Regions from separate parts of the Halomonas cibimaris genome, predicted to be linked through region 2. Evidence: predicted binding sites of a transcription regulator. Region 2 holds the regulator's gene; the other holds the start of a gene.

Region 1 (5,114 bases), 840 kb from region 2:
TCGTCGGTGGCCTTGTCACCGGCTTCTTCCAGCGTCTTCTTCGTGGCGTGGATCATGCCGTCGGCCTGGTTGCGCAGCGTCACCAGCTCTTCGAACTTCTTGTCTTCCTCGGCGTGCGCTTCGGCATCGCGCTCCATCTGCTCGATTTCTTCCTCGGTCAGACCGCTGGAGGCCTTGATGACGATGGACTGCTCCTTGCCGGTCGCCTTGTCCTTGGCTGAGACGTTGAGAATGCCGTTGGCGTCAAGGTCAAAGGCCACTTCAATCTGCGGCACGCCGCGGGGTGCCGGCGGAATGTCGGCCAGGTCAAAACGGCCCAGCGACTTGTTCTGCGATACCTGCTTGCGCTCACCCTGTACCGCGTGAATGGTCACGGCAGTCTGGTTGTCATCCGCGGTGGAGAAGGTTTGCGTCTTCTTCGTGGGGATGGTGGTGTTTTTCTCGATCAGCGGCGTCATTACGCCACCCATGGTTTCGATGCCCAGGGTGAGCGGGGTGACATCAAGCAGCAGCACGTCTTTCACGTCGCCGCCGAGCACGCCGCCCTGAATGGCAGCACCCACGGCCACGGCTTCGTCCGGGTTGACGTCCTTGCGGGCATCCTTGCCGAAGAATTCGGCGACTTTTTCCTGCACCTTGGGCATGCGGGTCTGGCCGCCGACGAGAATCACGTCGTCGACTTCAGACGCGGACAGGCCGGCATCCTTCAGCGAGGTCTTGCACGGCTCCAGCGAGCGCGTAACCAGCTCTTCGACCAGCGCTTCCAGCTTGGCGCGGGTCACCTTGACGTTAAGGTGCTTGGGACCGGTGTTGTCTGCGGTGATGTAGGGCAGGTTAACGTCGGTCTGCTGGGCGCTGGAAAGCTCGATCTTGGCTTTCTCGGCGGCTTCCTTGAGGCGCTGCATGGCCAGGTTATCGCCGGAAAGGTCCATGCCGCTGTCGGACTTGAACTGCTCAACCAGATAGTTGATCAGGGCCAGATCAAAGTCTTCGCCGCCGAGGAAGGTGTCGCCGTTGGTGGCCAGCACCTCGAACTGGGTTTCGCCGTCAACGTCGGCGACTTCGATAATGGAGATATCGAAGGTGCCGCCGCCCAGGTCGTACACCGCGATGGTGCGATCGCCGCGGGACTTGTCCATGCCGTAGGCAAGTGCTGCCGCCGTGGGCTCGTTGATGATGCGCTTGACTTCCAGACCGGCAATGCGGCCGGCATCCTTGGTGGCCTGGCGCTGGCTGTCGTTGAAGTAGGCCGGCACGGTAATGACCGCTTCGGTGACGTCTTCGCCCAAGTAGTCTTCGGCGGTGGACTTCATCTTCTTGAGGATTTCCGCGCTGGCCTGGGGCGGCGCCATCTTGTTGCCCTTCACTTCCACCCAGGCATCGCCGTTATCGGCCTTGGCGATCTTGTAGGGCACCATCTTGATGTCTTTTTGCACGACATCGTCGTCAAAACGGCGGCCGATCAGGCGCTTGATGGCGTAGATGGTGTTTTCCGGGTTGGTCACGGCCTGGCGCTTGGCCGCCTGACCGACCAGAATCTCGCCGTCTTCGGCGTAGGCGATGACGGACGGCGTTGTGCGGCCGCCTTCAGCGTTTTCGATGACCTTGGGGCTGTCGCCGTCGAGTACCGACAGGCAGGAGTTCGTCGTACCCAGGTCAATTCCGATAATGCGTCCCATAAGAAACCTCGAATTTGTTGGTGACGTGCCGCCCGGGCGGACGGCGTCGTGACAAAACAATGGCGTCTGCCAAATCGCGTGTTGGCGTTTACCGCCGGGTTGCCACGTTATCTGGGGGTTGCCGGCGGCATTTCAAGGGGGTTTATCGCGGTTCTATTCGGCTTTTTTGCTCACCACGACCATAGCCGGGCGCACCAGGCGGCCGTTGAGCCGGTACCCTTTCTGCATCACTTCCATGACCGTGTTGGGCTCCAGTTCCGGGTTGGGCACCATGGTCATGGCCTCGTGGACCTGCGGGTCAAAGGGCTCGCCGTGAGGGTCGATCTGCTCCACGCCGAACTTGCCCAGCACGTCCAGCTGCATTTTCAGCGTCATGGAGACGCCTTCGCGATGGGCTTCAGTGGCGTCTTCGCCCATGGCGTCAAGCGCTTTTTCCAGGCTGTCGATCACCGGCAAAAGCTCTTTGACGAACTTTTCCAGGGCAAACTTGCGCGCCTTTTCGGCGTCCTGCTCGGCTCGGCGGCGCACGTTTTGCGCCTCCGCGGCGGTGCGCATCGCCTGGTCTTTGGTGTCGGAAAGCTCCTGTTCCAGCTCTTCTACCTTGGCGGCGAGCATTTCTGCTTCGGGGTTGTCACTTTCCGCCTCGGTGCTGACGGTGTCGCCTTCATCGTCGATCAGGCTTTCCAGTTCACCTTCCGCCAAACGCTCTTCTGCCTTTTCCGCGGCGGCTTGCTGCTCCCCTTCGGGCGTCTGGGCGTCTTCTGCGGCGTGGCGTGCCTGCTCGTCGTCGAGCGGGGTCTGGGGATCTTTCGCCATGGGTATCTCCTGAAAAAGCGGCTGTGATGTCACTTGTTGGCGTATCGGGTCTGGGCGTTATATGGGGATGGTATGCGTCATCTCAAGTGCCACATTGTGGTATTGCGAGCCGGCGCCATCTACTGTATAAAAAAACAAAGACTTACGCTTTCTTCCTCTTTTCTTTTGCGCGTCTCACACTGGCGCACTGACACCATCCGGAGGCCCTATGCTGACGCAGCTCGCCATCCAGGACTTCGCCATCGTGGATGGCCTGGAGCTCGACCTCCAAAGCGGCATGACCGCCATCACCGGGGAAACCGGGGCGGGTAAATCCATTTTGCTCGGCGCGCTTGGCCTGTGTTTGGGCAGCCGCGCCGATGCCGGCAGCGTGCGCCACGGCTGCCAGCGGGCCGATCTTTCCGCGCGCTTTGATATTGCGCGCCTGCCCGCCGCCCGGGCCTGGCTTGCCGAACGCGAACTGCCCACTGACGAATGCCTGCTGCGCCGCGTGGTCAGCGCCGCCGGGCGCAGCAAGGCCTGGATCAACGGCCGGCCGGCCGCCATCAGCGACCTGAAGGCGCTGGGCGAACGGCTGATTCAGATTCACGGCCAGCACGCCCATCAGGCGCTGCTGCGCGAAGACACTCACCTGGCGCTGCTCGACGACTACGCCGGTCTCAATGACGACGCCGACGCGCTGGCCGCGGCTTTTCGCGACTGGCAGCACGCCCGGCGCCGGCTCAAGAGATTCCGCGATCAGGGTGATGAAATTCAGGCTCGGCGCCAGCTTTTGCGCTATCAGGTCGAAGAGCTCGACCAGCTCGCACTGGCCGACGACGAGCTGCCAGCCCTTGAAGACGAACAGCAAACCCTGGCCCACGCCGAGGATATTCTGCGCGATACGCAGTTTGCCGCCGACTGCTGCGAAAGTGACAGCGGCGGCGCGCTCACCCTGCTGCGGCAGGCCCACGGCCGGCTAAGCGAGCTGCCCGGCAGCGAAAAAGGAGCGCTGGCCAACACCTTGACCATGCTGGGTGACGCTCGCATCCAGCTGGAAGAAGCCGCCAGCGAGCTCAACCATATAGCCGCCAATACCGAGCTTGACCCCGAACGGCTGGCGTTTGTTGAAAACCGTTTGAGCGACGCGCATCGCATTGCGCGTAAACATCAGGTCGCCCCGGAAGAGATTCCCCGGCTTCATGCCAAACTCAGCGCCGAGCTGAACCGGCTCGACGCCGGCGATAACAGCCTGGATCGCCTGCACGAAGCCGCCAACGCGCGCGGTGAGCACTATCGGCAGCTGGCCAAGGCGCTGGGCGCGGCGCGGCGGCGCGCGGCGGGCGCGTTTGCCAGCGAAGTGCAGCAGCAGCTGGCGTTTCTGGCCATGGAAAAAGCCCGCTTTGATGTCCGGCTGCAAAGCCGTGACGCCCCGGCCGCCGAGGGGCTGGAGCGGGTGCAGTTCTACATCAGCGCCAACCCGGGCCAGCCGGCCCGGCCGCTGGCCAAGGTCGCCTCGGGCGGGGAGCTTTCACGCATCAGCCTGGCCATTCAAGTCGTGGCGGCCCGCCACTCCACTATTCCCAGCCTGATTTTTGACGAGGTCGACGTCGGCGTCTCCGGCGCCACGGCGGAAATCGTCGGCCAGCTGCTGCGCCGGCTGGGTGAAAACGGCCAGGTGATGACGGTCACCCACCTGCCCCAGGTCGCCGCCCAGGCCCATGCCCACCTGCACATCGAAAAGCACGCCCAGCGCAACACGACCCGCACGCGGATGGCACTGCTCGACGAAGGTGGCCGGGTCAGCGAGCTTGCCCGCATGCTTGGCGGCGTCAGCCTCTCCGATCAGACCCTGGCCCACGCCCGAGAAATGCTCCACTCAAGCCAGCGCCCGGCGCATTGACGACTTTTCTCAAGCTCATGGCTCAAGGCGCCTTCCCGCAAGGCGCCTTCCCGACCATAAAAAAAGGCCGCTAAAAGCGGCCTTGTCTCTACCGGAGTCGGGCGCCGGCTACAGCGTCAGCACCTTTTCGCCTCGGGCAATGCCGGAAACGCCGGTGCGCGCCACTTCAAGAATACCCAGCGGCGCCATGGCATGCTCAAACGCATCCAGCTTGGCGGCGTCCCCGGTAATCTGCACCGTGTAAAGGCTCGGTGTGACATCAACCACCTGGGCGCGGAAGATATCCGCGGTGCGCTTGACCTCGTCCCGGGCCGCCCCCAGCGCCTTGACCTTGACCAGCATCAGCTCGCGCTCGATGTGGTTGCCTTCGGTCAGATCCACCAGCTTGACCACGTCGATGAGCTTGTTCAGCTGCTTGGTGATCTGCTCGACCACGCGGTCGTCGCCGACGGTGGTCACGGTCAGCCGCGACAGCGAGGCGTCTTCGGTAGGCGCTACGTTAAGCGTTTCGATGTTGAAGTTGCGCTGCGAAAACAGACCGATCACACGCGACAGGGCACCCGGTTCGTTTTCCATCAGAATCGAGATGATATGACGCATTAGGTACGCTCCGTTTTAGACAGCAGCATGTCACGCATGGAGCCCAGCGGCACCTGCATCGGATAGACGTGCTCGAACGGATCGACCTTCACGTCGAGAAACACCAGCTCGTGCTTGTCAAGCAACATCCGCTCCAG
Region 2 (5,114 bases):
AACGTAGTGCCAGCCCAGCGGCGTTTGTCCGCTGCCATTGCGCTGGCCGGCGCCGGCTGCACCGGTAGAAACCCCAACGGTTTTGCCCGGCGTATCGCCGTGCCAGATAACAAGCTGCTGACAGGCCAGATCGATCTCAAGCCAGACCGCATCGGCCGGCGGAAGCGAGCTGAGTATCGGTGTATGCATACAACTCCTGTGGTACGTCTTTGACGATCAAGTCCTGGCCGCATCGGGCAGCGGCGCGTTCATCGCCGCGACCACCACCGGGCGCAGGCGCCTGACCAGATCACGCACGCTGACCTGCTGGGCATAGTCCTGCTCGGCGATATCCTTGAGGGCATCAAGCCCTGACAGGGTAAAAATCGCCGTACCCAGCACAAAGTGCAGCCTCCAGAAACGCTCGGCGTCGGGCAGATCCGGCGTTGCCCGGCGCACCAGCCCGGTAAAGCGGGTGAAAACGTCGCCGTAGTGCTGCTGAATATGGCGACGCAGATGGCCCTGTGCCTGGCTATACGCCAGCCCCAGCAAACGCATGAATACCTTGAGGCTATTGCGCTCGGCAGGTACTGCCAGCGCCGTTTCCGCCACGCTTTCCAAAAGCGCCTCAAGAGGCACGGTGCGCCCGTGGTAGCGGGCTTCCAGAGCATCCAGCGCTTCGTGAAAGCGCGCTGTGAAAGGGTCCAGATAGCGTGAAAACACGGCCTGGATCAGCGCTTTTTTGGAGCCGAAATGATAGTTCACCGCGGCCAGGTTAACCCCGGCCTTGCCGGTAATGGTGCGCAGCGACGTTTCGGCAAAGCCTCGCTCGGCAAACAGCACCTCGGCGGTGTCCAGAATGCGCGTGGTTGTATCCACTTCAGCCATGCAACACTCCCTAAACGGCTGTTTAAAACGTGCCACAATATTACGTCAACAGCTCGCAGCTCAATTCATGGCCCGGCGCTGAAAAAATACTGGACGTAGAATCAGTCTGTATACTTGACCACATGATAGGCACATGTTTTATCCTGTCAGCCAAGCAGCGTCTGCCATACTCTGTTATCGCCCTCAGACAAGTTATGGCCTTTATACAAGCCACCGCCTTTACACAGGAGTTTTCCATGACCCAGCGTTTGACCGCTCGCCAGCAAAACGTCTATGCGTTTATCGTCAAGACCATCAACGACCACGGCTACCCGCCGACCCGTGCCGAAATCGCCCAGGCGCTGGGCTTTCGCTCCCCTAACGCGGCGGAGGAGCACCTGCGCGCGCTGGAACGCAAGGGCGCTATTCGCATTGTCCGTAATACCTCTCGCGGTATCCGGCTGCCGCTAAAAGCGTCGCGCGATGATGCCCAGACACCCCACAATCCCGTCCAGGGGCTGCCGATTATCGGCGAAGTCGCCGCCGGCAGCCCGATGCTTGCCGCCGAACACATTGATCGCTACTGCCCGCTGCCCCCTGAATACTTTACGCCCAGGGCAGACTATCTGCTGCGCGTACACGGCGTATCGATGAAAGACGCCGGCATTCTTGAAGGAGACCTGCTTGCGGTACACCGTACCGAGCACGTCCGCGACGGGCAGATCATCGTCGCCCGGCTGGACGACGACGTCACCGTCAAGCGCTTCTCCCGCCAGGGCAATCGGGTACAGCTGCTGGCAGAAAACAGTGATTTTGCCCCCATCGATATCGACCTGCGCACGCAGACGCTGGATATCGAAGGCGTCGGCGTCGGCGTGATTCGCGGCGGCAACGGCCAGGCGCTGGGCTAGCCGGCGCCCGGCGGCGGCAGCTACTGCATGTCGATGTAGCGATGATCGTTGAAGGTGGCGACCCAGTCCGGGTGATACACCATCAAAATAATCAGCAGCATGCCGGTGATAAACGCCTCAGACGGCATCAGCAGCGGCAAAAACATCGCGTATTCCTTGGCCAGCAGCACCGCCTGGGCATCCTGACTGCCGATGAGAATCAAACCCACCGCCGCCAGCCCGCCGGCAAGGGTGGCCATCGCCGCGCCAAAAAAGCCGCAGATAAACATGAAAAGCGCAACGTTATCCGGCAGCTTACGGTCTACAAAGCGCCATACAAGCCCTACCACAATAGCCGGCACAATCCCGGTTACCAGCACATTGACGCCCAGCAGCGCCCACTCATTGCGTCCGATGGCGACCATCGCCACGTTGATCATGACGTTGCTTACAAGCGCCAGCGGCGCCTTGAAAAGCAGCAGCAGCAGCGTGGTAAACACCAGATGCAGCGTCAGCCAGTCCACCGCCTGAGCCCGCAGCTGCCACAGCAGCATTACACCAAGCGTAGCGGCCAGCCAGCGATGCTGCAGTGCGGGATTGTCCACTAGCGCCTGCCAAGGTCTGAGCGTGACCATCCAGGCCAGCACGCCGCTGCTGACCACGGCACACAGCACCAGCAGCCAGGGGGTCAGCACACTTTGGGCAAACGACATGGCAACCTCTTATGCGTGATTGAACTTTTATGCCTTATGGAAAAGGAGCGTGCAGGCCCGGCACCGCGCATGGCGCCGGCGCGCAGTGTAACGGATCACAACGTACCGCGCAGCGGACCGGGCGATTGAGCCGGCCCCCCACCATCCCGTATAGTAAAGCCCCACTTTCAAGGCATTTTATACCTGATGGATCCCATACGCGTTACCGTTCGTCCTCGATATCGCTCTCCCGTGCGCCTGCTGCCGCTTGGCGGCTGCGGCGAGATCGGTATGAACCTGACGCTATACGGCTACGCCGATGAATGGATCGCCGTAGATTGCGGCATGATGATTCGTCAGGACCTGCCGGGCACGCCGCTTCAGGTACCCAACCTGGAAACGCCCAAAGCCCTTGGCATCATCCCGCGGGCGCTGCTGATCACCCACGGGCACGAAGACCACATCGGCGCGGCGGCCTGGCTGTGGCCGCACTGGCAGTGTCCGATTTACGCCACGCCTCTGGCCGCCGGCCTTTTACGCTTGAAATTCGCCGAACACGGTCTGAGCACCGAGGTCATTCAGATAGTAGAGCCCGGAGAAGCCCTACAAACCGGGCCCTTTTCTCTGCGCTACTTGGCCTTGCCGCATTCTATTCCCGAAAGCTGCGCGCTGCTCATCACCGCCGGGCGCTATCGTCTGTTGCACACCGGTGACTGGAAGCTGGACCCGGAGCCGCTGGTGGGCCCCGCGCTTGATCCCGAACGCTTCCGCGCGCTGGCGCCGATAGATCTTCTCGTCGGCGACTCCACCAACGCCCCCGTCCCCGGGCATTCGGCAAGCGAAGGCGATGTGGCCCGCGCGCTTGCCACAACGCTTGCTGAGTGCCCCGGCCGAGTGGTCGTGTCATGTTTTGCCAGCAACGTCGCGCGCATCGTGGCCGTTGCCCGGGCGGCACGCCAAACCGGCCGGCGCATCAGCCTGATGGGCCGGTCCATGGAGCGCATGGTCGGCGTAGCCCGAGGGCTTGGCTATCTGGAAGAGCTGCCGCCGCTGGTGCCTATTCACGATCTGGGCTATCTGCCCCCGGAAGAAGTCGTGGTCATCGCCACCGGTAGCCAGGGCGAGCCACGCGCGGCGCTGACGCGGCTGGCCCAGGGGCGCCACCCCCACATGGAGCTTGCCGAGGGCGACAGCGTCATTTTTTCAGCCAAGGCCATTCCCGGCAACGAGCGGCCAATCAAGCGGCTGAAGACGCGGCTGCGCCAGCTTGGCGTTGCGCTGTACGACGAATTCAACCGGCCGTCGCTGCACGCCACCGGCCACCCTGCTCAAGAAGAGCTGGCAACGCTTTATCGCTGGCTCAAGCCGCGTCATCTGCTGCCCGTTCACGGCGAAACGCTGCACCAGCAGGCGCACCGCGAGCTTGCCGAAGCGCTGGACATCCGCGCGCCGCTGGCGCCGCTTAACGGTGATATGCTGCGCTTTGATGCCCGGGGGCTAACGCGCGAGGCGCGCCACCCGCAGCCGCCCTGCATCGTCAGCCAGAACGCCGTAGTCGCCCACCCCGGGCTGGATGACGCCGCCGACCCGCGCGCTCGTCGGGGCCGTCTTTACCTGGCGCTGCCGGTTACCGCCACCGACACCGGCTGGACGCGCATCGGCCGGCTGATGCTGGAAAACACCGGCGCCAGCGCGCTGGACGAGGACAGCTTCAGCGACTGGCTGGACGAAACGCTTGATACCATTGCCGCCGACACCCTGGCTGAGCTGCGCCAGCGGCTCAAACCTCGCCTGCTGGCCTGGCTGGGTGAACGCCTGCAGCACCTGCCCGAGGTACACCTGCAGATCATGGCAGCCGAGATGCCGACGTATGGCTGAACGCTAGCGGTCGCGGCCCCAGCGGTCGGCATCGGCATAGTCGGAGTCCCGCTCACGCACCCAGTAATCCCCGCTGCGGGCGTGCTCTTTTTTCCAAAACGGCGCCTGCGTCTTGAGAAAATCCATGATGAAATCGCAGGCCTCAAAGGCATCCCGACGGTGGGCACTGGCCACGCTGACTCGCACAATGCCGTCGCCCGGGGCCATATAGCCGACTCGGTGGACGATGCGTATCGCCTGCAGCGACCAGCGCTCCCAGGCCTGCCGGCCAATATCTTCCAGGGTGCGCTCGGTCATGCCCGGATAGTGCTCAAGGGTCAGGCCGGTCACATCCGGCGACTCGTTGAAATCCCGCACCAGGCCGGTAAAGCTCACCACCGCGCCGATATCCTTGCGCCCCCGGCAGATTTCGCGGCTGTCGTCTGTCATGCCAAAAGGCTCGCGCTGAACGCGCACGCGAATGTTTTCACCAACGCCCATGCCTAGCCTCCGGTGACCGGCGGAAAAAACGCCACTTCGTCTTCGTCGGTGATGCGCGCGCTGTCGTTGGCCATGACCTGATTGATAGCGCACAGCACCCGACGCTCGGCCAGCGCCTTGAACGCCGGATCCCGGTCGGCAAGCGCGGCCTTGAGGCCGGCCACGTCGCAGTTTTCCAGCTGTTCCAGCTCGACCAGGGCTTCGCTTTCGCCCACGCGCTCGCGCAGCTCGGCGAGAAACTTGACCCGCACGCTCTGAGCGCTGCTACGCGCGCCCAGCGATATTTCGCGAGCCGCGCTGTCGCCGGTGACGATGGGCGTTTCCATGT

The links. Region 2 encodes LexA, which represses DNA repair genes until DNA is damaged. Its sites were predicted from a motif close to TACTGTNTANNTANACAGTA; they were not measured.
Region 1: the regulator LexA is predicted to act here: its motif matches at 2,616-2,635, upstream of recN (DNA repair protein RecN).

The regions. Positions count from the first base shown of each region.
Region 1 covers NZ_AP043828.1:1,337,638-1,342,751, reverse strand. The annotation lists gene dnaK (molecular chaperone DnaK) at 1-1,679, opposite strand, end outside; gene grpE (nucleotide exchange factor GrpE) at 1,833-2,495, opposite strand; gene recN (DNA repair protein RecN) at 2,704-4,377, shown strand; gene ilvN (acetolactate synthase small subunit) at 4,486-4,977, opposite strand; gene ACZ415_RS06210 (acetolactate synthase 3 large subunit) at 4,977-5,114, opposite strand, start outside.
Region 2 covers NZ_AP043828.1:2,175,732-2,180,845, reverse strand. The annotation lists gene ACZ415_RS10155 (L,D-transpeptidase) at 1-189, opposite strand, end outside; gene ACZ415_RS10150 (TetR/AcrR family transcriptional regulator) at 217-867, opposite strand; gene lexA (transcriptional repressor LexA) at 1,104-1,757, shown strand; gene ACZ415_RS10140 (energy-coupling factor ABC transporter permease) at 1,778-2,449, opposite strand; gene ACZ415_RS10135 (ribonuclease J) at 2,720-4,306, shown strand; gene moaE (molybdopterin synthase catalytic subunit MoaE) at 4,310-4,786, opposite strand; gene moaC (cyclic pyranopterin monophosphate synthase MoaC) at 4,789-5,114, opposite strand, start outside.